Regions from separate parts of the Buttiauxella sp. AC038 genome, predicted to be linked through region 1. Evidence: predicted binding sites of a transcription regulator. Region 1 holds the regulator's gene; each other region holds the start of a gene.

Region 1 (5,298 bases):
AACACTCAACGTATATAACGCAAGCAACCACGGCAGCATTTGCTTGCCTTGCCATTTTTGCAGTGCGCTACGGCAGCCATAACCACCAATCAGGAAGGCGATAGTTTGCGGCACATAGCTCAGGCCAATTGCCGCCGGGCTGTAACCCATATCGTTCAGAATAAACGGAGAACCGGTCAGCCAGGCAAAGAAGCTGGCAGAGCAAGCTGCGTAAATCAACACGTTGCCGCTATAAACACGAGAGCGCAGTAACGACATAAAGCTGACTTTATTGTCTTCTGTTTGCGGGTGATGCTGGGTACGTGGTTTCAGACGCAGAGTTGGGATCATCAGCACCAGGGTGATTGCAAACAGGGTGGCGAAGATCGCCTGCCAGTCGAAGTGCACCAAAATCCAGCTACCGAGCAGCGGTGCCAGTGCCGGAGACAAGCCAACCAGCGGCATAATCGTGGCGAAAATACGATTTGCGCGGTTTGCCGGGTAGTAATCGGTCACCAGTGCCTGCCAGCTTACTGCGGCAGAACAAACACCAACGGCCTGAACGAAGCGCAGCACCAGCAGAGCGGTGGCACTTTCTACCCACAACATTCCAATACAACCGACGGCGAACAGACTCAGACCGGCCAGCAAAACTGGTTTACGTCCGAAATGGTCTGACAGCGGCCCCCACATTAACTGGGCAAACGCAAAGCCCGCAAGGAACAGGCTCAGGCTCGCACTAACGGCGGAGGCATCGGTCTGTAAATCTTGCTGAATGGCAGCGAAAGCAGGCAGATACATGTCTGTGGCAAGGAAGCCCAGAACACTTAATCCAGCCAGCCAGATAAGAAATCCTTTTGATGGTTGCATAATTTTCTCTTGTTTTATCTTGCAGGTTGATCGCCGCGAGAGTGTACGGAGTGCAAATAGGCTTGTGAAACGCTAATATTTGTAGGTTGCATTCAAAAATTTTGTGAGCAGAGAAATGTGGTCAGAATATTCGCTGGAAGTGATAGATGCGGTAGCGCGCAATGGCAGCTTCAGTGGTGCAGCACAAGAGCTGCACCGCGTTCCGTCAGCTATCAGCTATACGGTACGGCAACTTGAAGATTGGTTAGCGGTTCCGTTATTCGAACGTCGCCATCGGGATGTTGAATTAACCCCCGCAGGCGTCTTTTTCCTGAAAGAAGGCCGCTCTGTTATCAAAAAAATGATGACGACACGGCAGCAGTGTCAACAGATCGCAAATGGATGGCGCGGGCACCTGGCTATCGCAGTTGATAACATCGTTAAACCTGAACGAACGCGTCAGTTGGTGTTGGATTTTTATCGTCATTTTCCGGATATCGAACTGCGTATATTCCAGGAAGTGTTTAACGGCGTGTGGGATGCGCTGGCTGATGGGCGAGTTGAAGTCGCGATTGGTGCGACACAAGCTATTCCTGTCGGGGGGCGTTATGCGTTCCGCGATATGGGGACGTTGAGTTGGCGCTGTGTGGTGTCATCAAATCACCCACTGGCACAGCAGGGCGGAACCTTAAGTGATGATGATCTGCGAGCCTGGCCGTCGTTAGTACTGGAAGATACCTCCCGTTCGCTACCGAAGCGTATTACCTGGCTTTTGGATAACCAGCGTCGAGTTGTGGTTCCAGACTGGGAATCTGGCTCTGATTGTCTTAGCGCGGGTTTATGTATTGGTATGGTGCCATTGCATATAGCAAAGCCGTGGTTGGCTTCAGGGCAGTGGAGTGAGCTGACGCTCGATAACCCGTTCCCGGACGCGGCATGTTGCCTGACATGGCGGCAAAATGATGCTTCGCCAGCTCTGGCCTGGCTGCTGGAGTATTTAGGGGATAGCGAGACGATGAATCAGGAGTGGTTGCAAGAGCCTGCTTAGGCAGGCTCCTTTGACTGTTTTTAGCGGCGGTAATCGCGGAATGGGCCATCTGCCACTGAACGGCGTTCAATCAGGCGCGGATGTACTTCAATTGATTGCGACTCTTCGCGTTTATTGACGATTCTATCCAGCAGCATATTGAAAGCTGTTTCACCCAGCGAGTCCTTCGGCTGGTGAATGGTGGTCAATGCCGGTGTGAAATAACGAGCGTTACGCACGTTGTCATAACCGATAATGGAAATATCCTGCGGTACGCGTAAACCCATTTCATCAGCAGCACAAATTGCGCCCATCGCCATAATGTCGCCGCCGCAGAATACTGCGGTAGGGCGCTGAGACTGACCGATAATCTGCTGCATGGCGCGGTAGCCTGACTCAGGTTCAAAGTCACCTTGCACAATCCAGTTCTCAGGAATAGCGATCCCAGCTTCTTCCAGCGCCTTCATAAAACCAGCATGGCGGCCGCCACCGGTATTACGCTCCATTTGGCCAGGGATTGCACCAATTTCGCGGTGACCACGTTCAATCAAATAACGTCCAGCCAGATAGCCACCGTGGAAGGCATTATCGACAACGGAGTCGGTGAAATCTGCGCGGGCTTCGCCCCAGTCCATCACAACCATTGGGATGTGACGATACTCTTCAAGCATAGTCAGTAATGATTCCGGATATTCAGAGCACATCACCAGCAGCCCATCGACGCGCTTTTGCGCCATCATGGATAAATAGGCGCGCTGTTTTTCGAAATTATTGTGCGCATTACCCAAAATCAGGGTGTAGCCTTTTTCAAAGCAGCTATTTTCGACAGCTTCGATTATCTCGGCAAAATAGGGTGCTTCGCTAGAAGTAGCTAGCAAACCAATCGTTTTGGTGTGATTAACTTTCAAGCTACGCGCGACGGCGCTCGGCGAATAGTGCAATTGTTTGATTGCCGCCCAGACCGCGTTACGTGTTTCTTCCGCCACAAAACGGGTCTTGTTAATCACATGTGATACGGTTGTAGTGGAAACGTTTGCGAGCTTCGCTACGTCCTTGATTGTCGCCATTAAATTTCACTCCGGGCCATATCGTAAACCCCTGATAACCAATGTGTTAAACGTTTGCGTACGCCAACTCCTGAGGCAACGTTAAGGTTGCAGGTATGCCGGGATTGCGACATAAAACGGGAGGAGGGCGTTGAATAGATGGTACGCAATAAATTAGCGTGGGATTTTGGCCTATCCAGGAGAAAAGTGAAAGAGGGAAAAGCGATATCAGGTTAAAACCAGGGGGATTTTTATGTCTGATTGTGGGAAAATCAAGCCGACACACCGATTGTAGGGTAATAAAAGGAGTTTGCTAATGAGTACCGATCTGAAATTTTCAATCATGACCACGGTTGTTGTTTTGGCACTGATTGTGTGTGGCGCGTTAACCGCCGTACTGCACTGATACATCGCTCTGATTAAAATGGGCCGCAATCGCGGCCCATATATTTTAGGTTTTATGCTGCCAGATTCTTAGCAACAAACTCCCAGTTCACCAACGCCCAGAAATGCTCAAGATAGCCAGCACGAGCATTGCGGTAGTCGATGTAGTACGCATGTTCCCACACATCCACAGTCAATAACGGTGTTGCCGCTGTTGTTAGTGGGGTACCCGCGTTTGAGGTAGAGACAATCGCCAGAGCGCCATCTTCTTGTTTGACAAGCCAGGTCCAGCCAGCGCCAAAGTTTTTAATAGCTGCATCAGTGAACTGCTGTTTAAACTCAGCAAAGCTACCAAACGACTTATTAATGGCTTCCAGAAGCTCTCCAGTTGGTTCACCGCCAGCATTTGGTGCCAGGCAATTCCAGTAGAAGGTGTGGTTCCAAACCTGTGCTGCGTTGTTAAACACGCCGCCTTCGGAAGTACGAACGATCTCTTCGAGATTTTTACCTTCAAACGCAGTGCCCTTAACCAGATTGTTCAGGTTAGTGACATAGGTTTGATGGTGTTTACCGTAATGGTATTCCAGAGTTTCGGCGGAGATATGCGGTGCTAAAGCATCTTTTGCATATGGTAGTGCAGGTAGTTCGAACGACATTGCTGACTCCTTATTACCCTTCATACTTCGAGCTGCATCTTTGTTGGCTGCGATGCAACTCGAATTATTTTGGGTATCTATTGTTAAACATCACTTTTAGTGCGGGTTTAGGGTAACAAATTGAAAGGATAAGCAAAAGAGGGAACTCACCTGCCCAAGGAAGGGCAGGCGCAGGTTTTCGATAAATAGAGTTTAACGAATTGTTTTAGGGGTCATAACGCGTTTGGCACCGACATAGTGGCGCTGCCAGTAGTCTTCGCTTAGTGAGGTTATCTGGATATCTTGTCCGGTACGCGGTGACTGAATAAATTTACCGTTGCCCACGTACACGCCAACATGGTCAGCGGTGCCCCGACCTTGGGTGCGGAAGAAGACCAAATCACCAGTTTCAAGCTCCCCACGATCTACAGATGAGGCATCACGCAGGTGATACATCTCGTTAGCGGTACGAGGAATACGGAACTTCACTAAATCTTTGTATGCGTAGTAAACCAGACCGCTGCAATCGAAACCGGTAACCGGCGAGGTGCCACCCCAACGATACGGTTTGCCTATCTGGCCCATCAATTTGTTCATTGCCGTTTTTTGTGCTTTTTGCACACGGACTTTATGCGCCGCAGCAATCGTCGTTGGCTGCTCTGATTTAACTTTTACACAATGCGCTTTATGGCCTTTACGCGGCTTGCTGCATTTTTCGGTGAAAGTAACAGGCTGGACTTTTGCGAGCTTAGAGGTTTTATTGCGGGAGTTTTTTGCAAGATTCTTTGTTTTAGCGCTGCTGGCATTTTGGGCGGTTTTACTTTTTGCGGCAGTTGTTTCTTTTTTCTTGCTGGCTGTTTTGACTGAGGTGGTGCTTTTTTTGCTGGTGGTAGTGGTTTTACTCTTACTGCTTTTTTCTGTGCTCTTCGTTGTGCTTTTAACAACGTGCGCTTTTTGCGCAGCCACGGGACGAGCGTGCTCAGACGCATGCGTCAATGGTGTATACGGCAAGGTAAATAGCAGAGCACAGAGCGTGATAGAAATTTTTGTTATCCGCGCCACTCGACAATCCCCTGGTGAAAATGAATGCATGAGAAAAACCATCATGCCCGTGTATGATTTTGCGAAACCCGCCGATTCTAATCTATTAAGCACGATAAAGTTAATAACCTTTTACTATTCGTCTTGCTGTTTCGTTACCGGACGCAAAAAAATTAACCAAACTAATGGTTGCAAGGCTATTTATTGATCAGGCTTAGGGTCATTTGCTGATTTTCAGTGGCGGGAAAAGTGTTATTCTTGATACATGTTGTCCCTCCATCGCGTATGACAGAAAAGCCCTATAAAAAATGGTGTTTTCTGGAGAGGGCGTCAATCG
Region 2 (5,298 bases), 2.3 Mb from region 1:
GGTATTTCGAAGCTCTCTGGCCGCCATCAACAAACGGCGCTGGCGAATGTATTCACCTAACGTCTGGCGCTTCACGGTGCGGAACATCCGCTGAAGATACCATTTTGAATAGCCTGATTTTTTTGCCACAACATCAATGTTCAGCGGCTGATCAATGTGATCGTCAATCCATTCAGTCAAAGTTTGAATAATGTCCTGGTGTGCCATAAGCCATCCTGATTACGATTAGCCGGTTTTGTTGGCAGCGAGTATAATTCCTCAAGTTAACTTGAGGTAAAGAGCATTATGGAAAAGAAATTACCGCGCTTTAAACCCTTACTCAGTCCTGGCGAGGTGGCGAAGCGTAGCGGCGTGGCCGTTTCGGCTTTGCACTTCTACGAGAGCAAAGGGCTTATCAAAAGCAGACGAAACAGTGGAAACCAGCGTCGTTACACGCGTGATGTGCTGCGAAACGTTGCCATTATTAAAATCGCCCAGCGAATCGGCATTCCGTTAGCGACCATCGGTGAAGAGTTTGGGGTGCTGCCAGACGGGCACAAAATTAATAAGAACGACTGGAAAAAGATGTCGTCGCAATGGCGCGAAGAACTGGACCGGCGCATCAATATGCTGACCGCACTGCGCGATGAACTTGATGGCTGCATTGGCTGTGGTTGTTTATCGGGTGCTGACTGCCCGCTGCGAAACCCAGGCGATAAACTCGGTGAAGAGGGGACGGGTGCTCGTTTACTGGAAGATGATTAACCTCAATAGCAGGCAAAACTAAAGCGCCCAACTTCGGCGCTTTAGTTTATTCCCGGTCTTTGTCTTTCGATCTATCCCGCTTTTCGCAAGGAGGGTTTCCCCCGACATCAGCGTCCCTCAATTACACATTCTCAGGAGGTTCCGGATTGCACTGACAACTTAATTGTAGTTCTGCTCAGCCAGGTTTCAAGGTGGTTTTGAATGTTTTTTGAACGATTTTAATGCTCCACTCTTTGCACATTTACCTATAGTTAACTCATCTTGCTAAACAAAAGGTTACCTTATGCTTATCGTCCATCATCTCAATAACTCCCGCTCGCAGCGCATTTTATGGATGCTCGAAGAGCTACAGGTGCCGTACCAGATTGTTCGCTACGAGCGCGAACCAACCATGCTGGCACCCGCGTCGTTAAAAGCCGTGCACCCATTAGGGAAGTCACCGATAGTGGAAGATAATGGCAATATCCTCGCGGAGTCGGGGGCAATCATTGAATACCTGCAAGAAACGTATGACGCCGAAAGCCGCCTCAAACCTATTACCAATGAAGACAAACTCCGTTACCGCTTTTGGCTGCATTACGCCGAAGGATCGTTAATGCCTTTATTAATGATGAAGCTGGTGTTCGGCAGTCTTGGGAAAGCACCAGTTCCGTGGTTATTGCGCCCGGTGGGGAAGGTGTTAGGGCAGGGAGTGCAAAAGGCTTATTTGAATAAACAGATTATGACCCATGCGCGCTATCTCGAAGATTCGCTGCAACAAAATCCGTGGTTTGCCGGGCAGGCGTTTAGCGCGGCAGATATTCAGATGAGTTTCCCGGTGATCGCGTTGCTCTCGCGAGGTGGCATTAACGACTTACCGAATCTGCAGAATTGGTACAGCAAAGTGCAAATGCGCCCTGCCTGGCAGCGGGCGATTCAGCAAGGTGGGCCCTTTGAGATCCCGTGATCTTATCTATTTAAAAATCCTATGAGTCAGGAAAAACTATAACCAGTATCTTGCATCATTGTTGCTAAATTGCGCATCGACGATAACGTTTGCGCACGAGGTGACGATATTTTGACCGGCTAATACCTTTTTCGACAAAAAGCGGCAAAGTTCGGTTGAAAATCCATGTAAGAAGGCCGGATAATCGTTTGCCTTAATTTTGACGCCTAGTTTGTATGCGCGGAGTTAAACGTTTGCTTTTTTTGTGGCGCCCCTTTTTGTCACAAACGCAGTATAGGGATCTACTCAACTTATTCGAGTTACCGGGAAAGTACGTAACCCGAAAAATGAAGAGTATGAACGTTTAATTAGCAGTGGATTGTCCACCACGCATACCAATGTAATCATAAAAATCTCAGGGGATTTTTCACTATGTCTAATCATTCTCCGCGTGCAACCAGCGGCATTGACGCCTGGTTCAAAATATCTGCACGTGGCAGCACCGTTCGTCAGGAAGTTGTAGCGGGTTTAACCACCTTCCTCGCGATGGTGTACTCCGTGATCGTTGTACCGGGCATGCTCGGTAAAGCAGGTTTCCCTCCTGCGGCGGTCTTTGTGGCAACTTGCCTGGTAGCCGGTGTTGGCTCTCTTGTCATGGGCCTTTGGGCGAACCTGCCGCTGGCAATCGGTTGTGCCATTTCACTGACTGCGTTTACCGCTTTCAGCCTGGTGCTCGGCCAACACATCAGCGTTCCGGTTGCTTTAGGCGCCGTGTTCCTGATGGGTGTGTTGTTCACCATCATCTCCGCAACCGGTATTCGTAGCTGGATTTTGCGTAACTTACCGATGGGTGTTGCGCATGGTACTGGTATCGGTATCGGCCTGTTCCTGCTGCTGATTGCCGCAAACGGTGTCGGCCTGGTAATTAAAAACCCACTTGATGGCTTGCCAGTTGCGCTCGGTCATTTCGATAGCTTCCCGGTTATTATGTCGCTGATTGGCCTTGCGGTGATCATCGGTCTGGAAAAACTGAAAGTCCCTGGCGGCATTCTGCTGACCATTATCGGTATTTCTGTTTTCGGTCTGATTTTTGACCCAAGCGTTCATTTCTCTGGCATTTTCGCTATGCCTTCGCTGAAAGATGAAGCGGGCAACTCGCTGATCGGTAGCCTGGATATCATGGGCGCGTTGAACCCAGTGGTGTTGCCAAGCGTTCTGGCGCTGGTAATGACTGCGGTATTCGATGCAACCGGCACTATCCGCGCCGTTGCGGGCCAGGCAAATCTGCTGGATAAAGACGGTCAAATCATCGATGGCGGCAAAGCGCTGACTACCGACTCCCTGAGCTCAGTGTTCTCAGGCCTGGTGGGTGCAGCTCCTGCTGCGGTTTACATCGAATCTGCGGCAGGTACTGCTGCAGGTGGTAAAACCGGCCTGACGGCAATCACCGTTGGTGTGCTGTTCCTGTTGATTCTGTTCCTCTCACCGCTCTCTTATCTGGTTCCTGCATACGCTACCGCTCCGGCGCTGATGTATGTAGGTTTGCTGATGCTGAGCAACGTGGGCAAAATCGATTTTGAAGATTTTGTTGATGCCATGGCGGGCCTGATTACTGCGGTATTTATCGTGCTGACCTGTAACATCGTTACCGGCATCATGATTGGTTTCGCAACTCTGGTGATTGGCCGTATCGTCTCTGGTGAGTGGCGTAAGCTGAATATCGGTACAGTCGTGATTGCTATTGCATTGGTCGCATTCTACGCAGGCGGCTGGGCAATTTAATTTTACTCGTCATACTTCAAGCTGCAGGGTTGTTGGCTGCACTCGCGACCCCCAGTCACTTACTTTAGTAAGCTCCTGGGGGTCGCTGCTTTGCCGCCTGGCTGCAACTTGAATTATTTAGAGTAAAAACTCTGAGTACTCCTCCCAAAACCACTTCAAGTTATTTCCTGTTTCCTTCCGGTATAAAAAGTTGTTTTACTATTGGGTAACACAACATCCTGCAAAAAGGGTTTCACAAAACACCTCGACTAAGGACAGTATGGAAATCTTCTTTACCATTCTCATCATGACCCTTGTGGTTTCTCTTTCTGGGGTGGCCACACGCATGCTGCCGTTCCAGATCCCGCTTCCGTTAATGCAAATCGCGATAGGTGCTGTGCTCGCCTGGCCGCACTTTGGTTTGCATGTCGACTTCAACCCGGAACTCTTCCTGGTGCTGTTTATTCCGCCGCTGCTGTTTGCCGATGGCTGGAAAACGCCGACGCACGAATTTCTCAACCACGGGCGGGAAATCATCGGCCTTGCGCTGGTTCTGGTGCTGGTCACCGTGGTCGGTATTGGCTTCCTGATTTACTTCCTCGTGCCAGGCATTCCGCTGCTTCCGGCTTTTGCACTGGCAGCAGTCCTCTCGCCGACCGACGCCGTGGCGCTTTCCGGTATTGTCGGAGAAGGGCGTATTCCAAAGAAAATCATGGGTATCTTGCAGGGTGAAGCGTTGATGAACGACGCCTCCGGCCTGGTATCGTTGAAAATGGCGGTCGCCGTGGCGGTGGGAACGATGGTGTTTTCCGTCGGTGGTGCCACCCTCGAGTTCTTCAAAGTAGCGATTGGCGGCCTGTTGGCCGGGATTGCAGTCAGCTGGCTGTACGGTAAATCGCTGCGCCTGATGAGCCGCTGGAGCGGTGACGAACCCGCAACGCAAATCCTGCTGCTTCTGCTGTTGCCGTTTGCTTCTTACCTGATCGCCGAACATATCGGCGTTTCCGGCATTTTGGCGGCGGTTGCTGCGGGTATGACTATTACCCGTTCTGGCGTGTTGCGCAGTGCGCCATTGGCGATGCGTTTACGTGCAAACAGTGTCTGGGCGATGCTTGAATTCGTGTTCAACGGCATGGTGTTCTTGCTGTTGGGTCTGCAATTACCGGGCATCATGAAAACCTCTATTGCAGCGGCAAATGCCGATCCGAACGTCGAACTTTGGATGTTATTTGTTGATGTCGGGCTTATCTATTTCGCGCTGATCGGTGTGCGTTTCTTATGGCTGTGGACCATGAAACGCATCAGCCTGCGTTTTATGAAAAAGCGTCCGTTGGAGTTCGGTAACTACACAACCCGCGAATTGTGTATTGCATCATTTGCCGGTGTGCGCGGGGCGATTACGCTTGCGGGTGTACTTTCCATTCCGCTGCTTCTGGGTAATGGCTCACCGTTCCCGGCACGATACGAGCTTATCTTCCTGTCGGCGGGTGTGATTCTATTCTCGCTGTTAGTCGGGGTGATTATGCTGCCGATTTTGCTGCGTAATGTAGAAGTCCCTGACAAATCAGTGGCGCGGCAGGAAGAGCGTACCGCGCGTGCGGCAACGGCTGAAGTGGCGATTGTCGCAATTCAGAAAATGGAAGAGCGCCTGCAATCTGACGTCAATGAGAACATCGATGACCAACTGTTAAAAGAGGTCAGTTCGCGGGTAATCGGGAACTTACGCCGCCGGGCTGACGGGCGTAATGATGTAGAAAGTAGTGAGCTTGAAGAGAACCTTGAGCGCCGATTCCGCCTGGCCGCACTACGCTCCGAGCGTGCTGAGCTTTACCATTTACGTGCCACGCAGAAAATCAGCAATGAGACGT
Region 3 (5,298 bases), 190 kb from region 1:
CAATTCCCGTCACTTCTCGAGTTTTGCGATTAATTTGGCGTAAGCTGGTCAGCCCTTGCTGCCTTTCCTCAACGACCAACCAATCGGTAAATAATGTAAAGCCTTCCAGCATGACATTTTCGCGCGGAGGAATCAGCTCTTCCCATTGGCTTTCATCACGCACTTTTGTGCGGTACAAACCAAAGTTTTTACCTGCCCGATTCGAGCGCAGATAGAAATTATGTTGGAAGTGATCGAGGGTATATTCGTGATCTTTGCGGCGTGGCAAAAAGCTTTGCGGTTGCGCATCTACTAGCTCTGCATCCAGCAACAGTACTTCGCTGGTGGTAGCACTGCTGAGATAAATTAGAACGAAGTGTTTCGACGTGGTTTTATGCACACTGACATAAAACATTTCGTCTTTTTCTTCGTAGACTAATTCATCTTCGGAGGATGGATGCCCCACCGTGTGGCGCCAGACCTGATACGGCAATAACGTTTTGGGATGCTTGCGGACGTAATAAAGCGTGGCGGAATCATTCGCCCAGACAAAACTACTTTCGACATTATCTAGCACTTCCGGGTACCAGTTCCCGCTTTCCAGATTTCGGAAACGCAAGCCGTACTGGCGACGAGAAAGAAAATCTTCAGCCAGTGCCATGACGGTGTTATCAGGCGTAATACTCATGCCGCCCATGGTGTAAAACTCGCTATGGGCAGCTCGGCGATTACCATCTACCAGCGTGCTCCACTCTTCCCACTCCTCCGACACTACAGACTGACGCTGATAAATAGCATATTCATTACCGGTTTCGAAAATCTGGCGATAGCGATAGCCATTTTGCGTGTAAGGTGCGGAAATATCACGCTGGGGGATACGGTCGATCATCTCTTTGAGCAGGCGTTCTTGCAATGCCTGCTGCGTACTCATGATCTGATGACCGTAGTCATTCTCCTGATGAAGATAATCAAGCACCTGTGCATCAGAACGCTCATCATCGCGCAGCCAGTAATAGTTATCGATGCGGGTGTCACCATGCATGGTCATGGAGTGGGGGATTTTTTTTGCTTTTGGTGGCATGTCATTTTTCTTTTTGAGTTAACACCCTGTAAGGGTGGCAAATTCAGACAGCCTTGCAAGCGTAACGTGGGATTTTAGGGAAAATGCCGGGATTAACCCGGCAGATTTAGTTTCTGCTGCTGAATATCTTGTTCGATGCCTTCGCGTACATCCTGAGGAATTTTTAGCGCATCGCCGAGCGCATTGAGATAACTGCGCTCCATAAAGTGGTCGATGTCGATTGCAGCACAGCTCAGGAAGTAAAGCTCCAGCGCTTCTTCTTCATTATTAACGCCTTCGACGAGGCGTTGCGGATCAAGAGGTTGATCGATAGCTTGCTGAATTAGATTACGCCCCGGCCCTTCGATACCGGCATCACGTAGTTGCTGCTCGATAATCTGACGCTCTTTATCATCAATATGACCATCGCTTTTAGCCGCGAAAACCAAAGCGGTAATCAGGCGCTCCGTACGAACATCGACAGGCGAAGTTTGCTGCCCAAACTGCGGCTCACCCTGATGGGCTTCACGCACTCGGTCTTTATATTTGTTCCACAGTACGCTTCCCGCAACCGCACCACCACCGACCAATAACGCGCTGGTGCCGTACTTTGTCAGTAGTTTCCGTGACGATTTGCTCGCCAGCAGCAAGCCCGCTAACCCGCCCAGTGCGCCAGGCACCAGTAACTTACTCAGCCCCTGAGAATTGTTTCCCTGAGGAGTTTGTGAGGATTGATTCTGACCAGTGTGATTCTGGATGGATTGCGTCGCTTGCCCCAGCATAGACTGAAGCTGCTGTAACCAATTGCTCATTAGAGACACCCTTTGTGAGAACTTAACATCTGAGGTTAAGCCAAAGGCTGTCAAGAAGTGTCTGATTAGGCTAAAGATGAGAAAAGAACCGCGCCGGTAACCCGACGCGATAAAACTTATGCAGCTTTAGTGCGTTTACGCGGGTGTTCAGCCACTTTATCGTCTGCAACAGACTCTTCAGCGTTATCGGCTTCATCTGCGGCTTCACCGGCAGTTTCAGTACTTTCAAGGTCCGGCAATTTACCGCTTTTCAGCACGCTGGAAAGCACGTCTTTGTTTTCTGCCATCCACATAGCCAGCACATCGCTTTGCCCTTCTTCGAAAGCAACAGGGCTGTGTACGAGCCACTCGCTCAACACTTCTGCCAGATCGAGCATTTTGTCGTAGGCGTCTGCATCTTTTTTACTGGCAAAAGACATTTTTTCTTGCCCCTCTCGTACAACAACGTATTTGATTTCAACCGCCATTTTGCAGCTCCGGTTTAACTGTTTATTTAAACAGTGTAATGATATTGCCCCTGTATCGCAAGTGGGAAAATCGCTGCGTACGCAAACGTTTTCGTTTATAATCCGCCGGTCTATTTTCTCCGTTCGGGTATACAGATTATGTCAATTTTGGGAACAGCGCTTCGTCCATCAGCTACACGAGTTATGTTGTTAGGATCAGGCGAATTAGGAAAAGAAGTGGCGATTGAATGCCAGCGTCTTGGTCTGGAAGTTATCGCAGTAGACCGCTACGCCGATGCCCCCGCTATGCATGTTGCTCACCGCAGCCATGTCATCAATATGCTGGACGGTGCCGAGCTTAAAAAACTGGTTTCCGTAGAAATGCCGGATTTCATCGTTCCCGAAATTGAAGCGATCGCAACAGACATGCTGGTTGAGCTTGAGCAGCAAGGTCAGTGCGTGGTGCCTTGCGCGCGCGCAACCCAACTGACCATGAACCGCGAAGGTATTCGCCGCCTGGCCGCAGAAGAACTCGCTCTGCCGACCTCCAGCTTCCGCTTTGCCGATAACGAAGCTGCATTTTTACAGGCAGTTGAAGAAATCGGCCTGCCTTGCATCGTTAAACCGGTGATGAGTTCTTCCGGCAAAGGGCAAAGTTTTATTCGTACAGCCGACCAGTTAGCGAAAGCGTGGGAGTACGCTCAGGAAGGCGGTCGCGCAGGTAAAGGCAAAGTTATTGTCGAAGGTGTGGTGAATTTCGATTTTGAAATCACCCTGCTGACGATTAGTGCTGTCGATGGCGTGCATTTCTGTGCCCCAATCGGCCACCGCCAGGAAGACGGTGACTATCGCGAATCCTGGCAGCCGCAACAAATGAGCGATGCCGCTCTTGCCCGTGCGCAAGAAATTGCTGAAAAAGTGGTGAAAGCGTTGGGGGGTTACGGTTTGTTTGGCGTCGAACTTTTCGTGTGTGGCGATGAGGTTATTTTTAGTGAAGTCTCCCCTCGCCCGCACGACACCGGCATGGTGACGATGATTTCTCAGGACGTTTCCGAGTTTGCATTGCACGTCCGCGCTTTCCTCGGCTTGCCGATTGGTGACATTCGCCAGTACGGCCCGGCAGCTTCTGCGGTGATCCTTCCAGAATTGAGCAGCGACAACGTGCACTTCGGCAATGTGGGTGCCGCAGTGGGCGCAGGTTTGCAAGTGCGTCTGTTCGGTAAGCCTGAGATTAACGGTAAACGCCGAATGGGTGTGGCACTGGCAACGGGTTCCAGCGTGGAAGATGCCATTGCACGTGCTATCGCTGCAACCAAAGCCATAATCGTCAAAGGATAAAAAAATCCCCGCTCATCTGAGCAGGGATTCAATAACACGAATCATTCGAGTCGTAGGAAGGCGGCAAGAGAACGAATCCCCGGGAGTATAGATAACTATGTAACCGGGGTGAGTGAACGTAGCCAACGCATCTACGGCTCGAAGGATGACGTGTTATTTCGCGCCTTCGACAGCTTCACGGGCGAGAGTAGTAATACGATCGTAATCGCCAGCTTCCAGCGCGTCAGCCGGAACCAACCATGAACCACCGATACACAGCACGCTTTTCAGCGCCAGGTAGTCACGGTAGTTAGCCGGTGTGATACCGCCAGTTGGGCAGAAACGAACCTGAGAGAATGGACCTGCGATAGCTTGCAGCGCTTTGGTGCCGCCATTTGCTTCAGCCGGGAAGAATTTGAATTCTTTCAAGCCGTAGTCCAGACCCAGCATCAGTTCAGAAACAGTGCTGATACCTGGGATCAATGGAATGGAGCCTTCGGTTGCTGCTTTCAGCAGTGGCTCGGTCAGACCTGGGCTGATGGCGAACTGCGCGCCAGCTGCGGTCACTTCTGCCAGTTGCTCTGGGTTCAGTACGGTACCCGCACCAATAATCGCTTCTGGTACTTCTTTAGCGATTGCACGGATTGCGTCCATTGCGCATGGAGTACGCAGAGTCACTTCCAGAACGCGCACGCCGCCAGCAACTAATGCTTTAGCCATTGGTACTGCGTGTTCCAGTTTGTTAATTACGATAACCGGGACAACCGGTCCTGTTTTCAGGATCTGTTCCGCAGTAGTTTTCCAGTTTTTCATCTCAAGCCTCTTCAACCAACTTTATAATTCGTTTCCAGCGCAGCAAGTGCTGCCTCCGGTCCTTAAAATTTAATGCAGGTCGCGCCCTGTTCCGCGCCAGATAACTGCTCGCGTAACGCGCTAAATAGTTCACGGCCGGTTCCAACACGATCCGCGCTGAGATCCGGGTGGTATGCAGTGCGTTTTTCCAGCTCGGCATCATCGACCAGCAATGTCAGTTCACCCGTTTGCCCGTTGACGCGAATCATATCGCCATCCCGGACTTTTGCCAGTAGCCCACCATCATAAGCTTCTGGGGTAACATGGATGGCAGAGGGCACCTTACCTGAAGCGCCCGACAGCCGTCCATCAGTGACTAACGCTATTTTGAAACAGCGGTCCAATAATACCCCAAGTGGCGGCATAAGTTTATGTAATTCTGGCATGCCGTTAGCTTTTGGCCCTTGATGGCGGACAACAACCACGCAATCACGGTCAAGATGGCCTGCTTCGAAAGCCGGTAAAACGTCGTGCTGGCTTTCGAAAATGACCGCAGGCGCTTCAATAATTTGGTTTTCTACTGGCACCGCAGAGGTTTTCATTACCGCACGACCCAGATTACCGCTGAGGACTTTCGTGCCGCCATGTTTAGAGAAAGGTTTTTCGAAGGTCGCGATAACATCAGTATCGAGCGCGGTTGTTGCGCCTTCACGCCATGCCAACTGACCGTTATCCAGCCACGGTTCCATGGTGTAGTGATGCAGACCAAAGCCCGCAACGGTGTTGACATCTTCATGCAGCAAACCGCCTTTGAGCAATTCGCGCATCAATACCGGCACGCCGCCCGCCGCCTGGAAGTGGTTAATGTCCGCAGGGCCATTCGGATACAGGC
Region 4 (5,298 bases), 1.8 Mb from region 1:
AGGTATTTACAACCCAATGCGACCATTGGACCGGTACCGAAACCAAAGCTTTCTGCGCCAAGAATCGCGGCTTTGATGATGTCTAAGCCCGTTTTCAGGCCGCCATCAACTTGCAGGCGAATCTTATGACGCAGGCCGTTCGCAACCAGTGCCTGTTGTGTTTCCACCAGACCCAGTTCCCACGGGCAACCTGCATATTTCACTGACGACAGCGGGCTTGCACCGGTACCACCGTCGTAACCGGCGATAGTAATCAGGTCGGCATAGGCTTTCGCCACACCTGTTGCGATGGTGCCAACGCCTGGTTCGGAAACCAGTTTGACAGAGATCATCGCCTTCGGGTTGACCTGTTTCAGGTCGAAAATCAGCTGCGCCAAATCTTCGATAGAGTAGATATCGTGGTGCGGCGGAGGTGAAATCAGCGTAACGCCAGGTACGGAATAACGCAGTTTTGCGATATACGGCGTAACTTTATCACCCGGCAACTGACCACCTTCGCCAGGCTTAGCACCCTGAGCGACTTTAATCTGGATAACATCGGCGTTCACCAGGTAAGCCGGGGTCACACCGAAGCGGCCAGAAGCGACCTGTTTGATACGGGACACTTTATTGGTGCCGTATCGCGCAGGGTCTTCACCACCTTCACCGGAGTTGGAGTTGCCGCCGATGCTGTTCATCGCTTCTGCCAGCGATTCGTGTGCTTCCGGGCTCAATGCACCGATAGACATCGCAGCAGTATCGAAACGTTTATAAAGCTCAGTGGCAGGCTCAACATCTTCAATCTTGACTGTTTCATCTTGCGGGTTCAGAGCAAGCATATCGCGCAGTGTTGCCACCGGGCGCTCGTTCACAAGTTTCGCGTACTCTTGATAATCTTTGTATTCGCCACTGTTTACTGCTTTTTGCAGCGTCTGAACCACGTCCGGGTTGTAAGCGTGATATTCACCACCGTGAACGTATTTCAGTTGCCCGCCCTGGTCCAGCGGCTTGCGAGCGAGCCATGCGCGCTTAGACAGGTTCAACAAATCTTGTTGGAAGTCGTTAAAGCCTGCACCACCAATACGGCTGACAACGCCCTGGAAACACAGCTCAGAAACTTCTTTATGCAGGCCGACCGCTTCAAACAGCTTCGAGCAACGATAAGAGGCGATAGTCGAGATGCCCATTTTGGACATGATCTTGTACAGACCCTTGTTGATACCGTTGCGGTAGTTCTGCATGACTGCACGGTACGGCTTTTCGATAGCAGTGCTGTCGACTAACTTCGCCAGTGTTTCGTAGGCGAGGTATGGATAGATTGCCGTCGCACCAAAACCGAGCAGAACAGCGAAGTGGTGCGGGTCACGCGCACTTGCCGTTTCAACGATAATGTTCGCATCGCAACGCAGATTTTTCTCGACCAGGCGAGTCTGTATCGCGCCAACCGCCATCGGCGCCGGAACGGGCAGGCGATCTTTCGCGATGTTACGGTCAGACAGCACTAACAGAACCGTGCCGTTGCGAACCATGCGTTCAGCTTCATCGCACAGTGTATTGACGGTTTCGTGGAGCGACTGGGTGGAAGCATCGTAAGTGATGTCCAGCGTGTCAGCCCGATAATGCTCTTCTTCAAGCGTTGTCAGCTGCTGGAAATCAGACCATAACAGAATTGGCGATTTGAAGCTCAGGCGGTGAGCCTGGCCTTCTGCTTCACAGAAGACGTTCATTTCGCGGCCAATGCTGGTTGCCAGTGACATAACGTGCGCTTCACGCAGCGGGTCGATTGGCGGGTTAGTTACCTGCGCAAACTGCTGGCGGAAGTAGTCGTAAATAATACGTGGCTGGCTAGAAAGTACAGCAAACGGGGTGTCGTCACCCATTGAACCCACAGCTTCCTGGCCATTCTCACCCAGTACACGAATCACAGAATCCAGCTCTTCTACGCTGTAGTTAAACTGTTTCTGGAAGCTTGCGAGGGTATCGTCATCCATTTCACGGGAGCCAACTTCTTCGTCTGGTAAATCTTCAAACGGCACCAGGCGACGGACGTTGTTTTCCATCCACTCTTTATACGGGTGGCGGCTCTTCAAATCGGCATCGGTTTCAGCTGAATGCAGAATTCGGCCAATACGCGTATCGATAACCATCAACTCGCCAGGACCGACACGGCCTTTCTCGATGACTTCGTCAGGCTGGTAATCCCAGATCCCAACTTCAGAAGCACAAGTGATCAGCTTATCTTTAGTGATGACGTAGCGCGCCGGGCGCAGGCCGTTACGGTCCAGGTTACAGGCAGCGTAACGCCCATCTGACATAACGATACCGGCCGGGCCATCCCATGGCTCCATATGCATGGAGTTAAAGTCGAAGAAGGCGCGTAACTCTGGGTCCATGTTCGGGTTGTTCTGCCAGGCTGGTGGAACCAGTAAACGCATGGCGCGAACAATATCCATACCGCCTGCTAACAGCAGCTCGAGCATGTTATCCATGGAGCTTGAATCGGAACCGGTTTCGTTCACGAATGGCGCTGCGTCATGCAAATCCGGAATCAATGGAGTCTGGAACTTGTAGGTACGGGCACGTGCCCACTGGCGGTTACCGGTGATGGTGTTGATTTCACCGTTGTGCGCCAGGTAGCGGAACGGCTGAGCCAGCGGCCAGCGTGGTACGGTGTTGGTGGAGAAACGTTGGTGGAACAGGCAAATAGCTGATTCCAGGCGTAAGTCCGCCAGGTCCAGGTAAAAGCGCGGCAAATCTGCCGGCATACACAGACCTTTATAGATGTTAACCAGGTTGGAGAGACTACAAACGTAGAAGTCTTTATCCTGGATGCGTTTCTCAATGCGGCGGCGGGCGATAAACAGGCGACGTTCCATATCACGTGGGCGCCAGCCAGCCGGAGCATTAACAAAAATTTGTTCGATGCGAGGTTTTGAGGAGAGGGCGATTTCACCGAGTACGTCTTCATTGGTTGGCACTTCGCGCCAGCCGACAATCGACAAGGTCTCGTTTTGCAACTCTTCTTCAACGATGCGGCGGCTTGCACTTGCCAGCGCGTCGTCTTTGTTTAAGAAAATCATGCCTACCGCATAATTTTTTGCCAAACGCCAACCACGTTCTTCCGCAACGATTCGGAAGAAACGGTCAGGTTTTTGCAACAGCAGGCCACAACCATCACCGGTTTTACCATCGGCGAGGATTGCTCCACGGTGTTGCATTCGGGCCAGTGCGTGAATAGCAGTACGCACTACCTTGTGGCTAGGTTCGCCTTCTATGTGGGCGATCAGGCCGAAACCACAGTTATCCTTCTCAAGGGATTTATCGTACAACATATCAGTGAACCTCCCCAGGCTCTACGTGATTCCCGATACCGATTGCGTCCAGACGCAGCAAGGGCATGGCGACGGGGTTTGCGCATCTACGCTCACCTCGCGTGTCGCCCTCTTTATGTCTAACGCATCCGGTTGCACAAGTATTGAGGACTTGCTTTAGAGGGAATCTTAATTACTGCATAAATATGGTGGGCACAGAACCCACCCAGAAAGCTTCCAGCGGATTTCCAAGTTATCGGGAAAGCGCACACAGGTCAAATGGCATTCTTATTTATACGATTATGTGCTAAATGGTATTTAACATCATGAATGTAAACATTTTATTATCATTTTTATCGTATTTAAGCGGCAGGAGGATCGCCTGGGTATTGTGATCTCTCTCACTATCTGGCGGGCTGCAAAATTCCAGACCGTGCTGGCAATGCTTAAGTTGGCAGGATCTTGTGCTATCAATGAGGTCTGGCGTGTTGTATGCCACTGTTTTTCACAAGGGCACATATTCTTTAAAAATAGAGGGTCAATATAAGGAAAAGTAATCATCTTATGCGTGCGTAAAACTGCACTAATTTTGCATTGTTATGCAACAGATAAAGCTGCGCCAAAGCGATTGATCCAGGTCATCGCTAAATTGGTCAGATAATGGCAGGCTACGTCCCTTTTACAGGGTGGCCCATCAGATTATGCAGTTACAAAAATTAGTCAATATGTTTGGTGGGGATCTTCAGCGTCGTTACGGCCATAAGGTCCATAAACTCACGCTGCACGGCGGTTTCAGTTGCCCAAACCGAGACGGCACTATTGGACGTGGCGGCTGTACTTTTTGCAATGTGGCCTCTTTTGCCGATGAAACCCAACAAAACCACTCTATCGCTGATCAACTGGAGCGCCAGTCGCAGTTGGTGAATCGCGCGCAGCACTACCTTGCTTATTTTCAGGCGTACACCAGTACGTGGGCGGAAGTACAGGTGCTGCGTTCGATGTACCAACAAGCCGTCAGTAAGGCATCTATTGTTGGGCTATGCGTTGGTACACGTCCGGATTGTGTACCGGACAGCGTGCTGGATTTGTTAAGCGAATACCATGAGAAAGGCTATGAGGTCTGGTTAGAGCTGGGCTTGCAGACGGCACATGATAAAACGCTACATCGTATTAATCGTGGGCATAATTTTGCCTGCTACCAGGAAACCGCGCGCCGTGCCCGTGCCCGGGGTTTAAAAGTGTGCAGCCATTTGATTGTCGGCTTGCCGGGTGAAGGGCAGGCGCAGTGCATGGAGACGCTGGAAAAAGTCGTTGAGACAGGCGTGGACGGTATCAAACTCCACCCATTACATATCGTCAACGGCAGCACGATGGCCAAAAGCTGGCAGGCAGGGCGGTTGCAGGCGATTGAATTAGAAGAGTATGCGACAGTCGCCGGGGAGATGATTCGCCATACTCCGCTTGATGTCGTGTTCCATCGCATTTCGGCTAACGCACGGCAGCCAACCCTGTTGGCACCACTGTGGTGTGAGAATCGTTGGGCCGGAATGGGCGCTATCGATAAGTATCTGACTGAGCATGGCACACAAGGTTCGGCGATAGGTACACCATGGAGCCCGGCAATTCTGTTGTAATCCCTAAGCGTGCGGTATATTTAGCTGATTGATGACGAGGGAAACGTTCCATGAAGCAAATCCGGTTACTGGCACAATATTACGTTGATTTGATGGTGAAGCTCGGATTAGTGCGCTTCTCGTTGTTGCTGGCCTCTGCCCTTGTGGTGTTGGCTATTGTGGTGCAAATGGCCGTGACCATGCTGTTACGTGGCCAGGTTGAAAGTATTGATGTCGTCCGTTCTATCTTCTTTGGCCTGTTAATTACGCCCTGGGCCGTCTATTTCCTTTCCGTGGTGGTTGAACAGCTCGAAGAGTCGCGCCAGCGGCTTTCAAAGCTGGTGCAGAAACTTGAAGAGATGCGCGAACGCGATCTAAAACTCAATGTGCAGCTC

The links. Region 1 encodes PurR, which represses purine synthesis genes. Its sites were predicted from a motif close to CANGCAAACGTTTGCNTG; they were not measured.
Region 2: a site for PurR is predicted at 1,913-1,930, ahead of AC0IXI_RS21870 (NCS2 family permease). Genes of this name have one in related genera too.
Region 3: a site for PurR is predicted at 2,397-2,414, ahead of purT (formate-dependent phosphoribosylglycinamide formyltransferase). Genes of this name have one in related genera too.
Region 4: a site for PurR is predicted at 3,343-3,360, ahead of gltB (glutamate synthase large subunit). Genes of this name have one in related genera too.

The regions. Positions count from the first base shown of each region.
Region 1 covers NZ_CEEDCQ010000001.1:2,272,730-2,278,027, forward strand. Annotated here, with positions in the region: gene punC (purine nucleoside transporter PunC) at 1-849, opposite strand, end outside; gene punR (DNA-binding transcriptional activator PunR) at 965-1,876, shown strand; gene purR (HTH-type transcriptional repressor PurR) at 1,897-2,922, opposite strand; gene cydH (cytochrome bd-I oxidase subunit CydH) at 3,218-3,307, shown strand; gene sodB (superoxide dismutase [Fe]) at 3,360-3,941, opposite strand; gene AC0IXI_RS10825 (C40 family peptidase) at 4,134-4,982, opposite strand.
Region 2 covers NZ_CEEDCQ010000001.1:4,613,051-4,618,348, reverse strand. Annotated here, with positions in the region: gene soxS (superoxide response transcriptional regulator SoxS) at 1-207, opposite strand, end outside; gene soxR (redox-sensitive transcriptional activator SoxR) at 286-744, shown strand; gene AC0IXI_RS21875 (glutathione S-transferase family protein) at 1,028-1,690, shown strand; gene AC0IXI_RS21870 (NCS2 family permease) at 2,102-3,451, shown strand; gene AC0IXI_RS21865 (Na+/H+ antiporter) at 3,711-5,298, shown strand, end outside.
Region 3 covers NZ_CEEDCQ010000001.1:2,085,222-2,090,519, reverse strand. Annotated here, with positions in the region: gene ptrB (oligopeptidase B) at 1-1,060, opposite strand, end outside; gene AC0IXI_RS09960 (tellurite resistance TerB family protein) at 1,153-1,851, opposite strand; gene AC0IXI_RS09955 (YebG family protein) at 1,968-2,318, opposite strand; gene purT (formate-dependent phosphoribosylglycinamide formyltransferase) at 2,457-3,635, shown strand; gene AC0IXI_RS09945 (bifunctional 4-hydroxy-2-oxoglutarate aldolase/2-dehydro-3-deoxy-phosphogluconate aldolase) at 3,789-4,427, opposite strand; gene edd (phosphogluconate dehydratase) at 4,490-5,298, opposite strand, start outside.
Region 4 covers NZ_CEEDCQ010000001.1:505,354-510,651, forward strand. Annotated here, with positions in the region: gene gltB (glutamate synthase large subunit) at 1-3,311, opposite strand, end outside; gene mnmL (tRNA modification radical SAM protein MnmL/YtqA) at 3,992-4,924, shown strand; gene arcB (aerobic respiration two-component sensor histidine kinase ArcB) at 4,975-5,298, shown strand, end outside.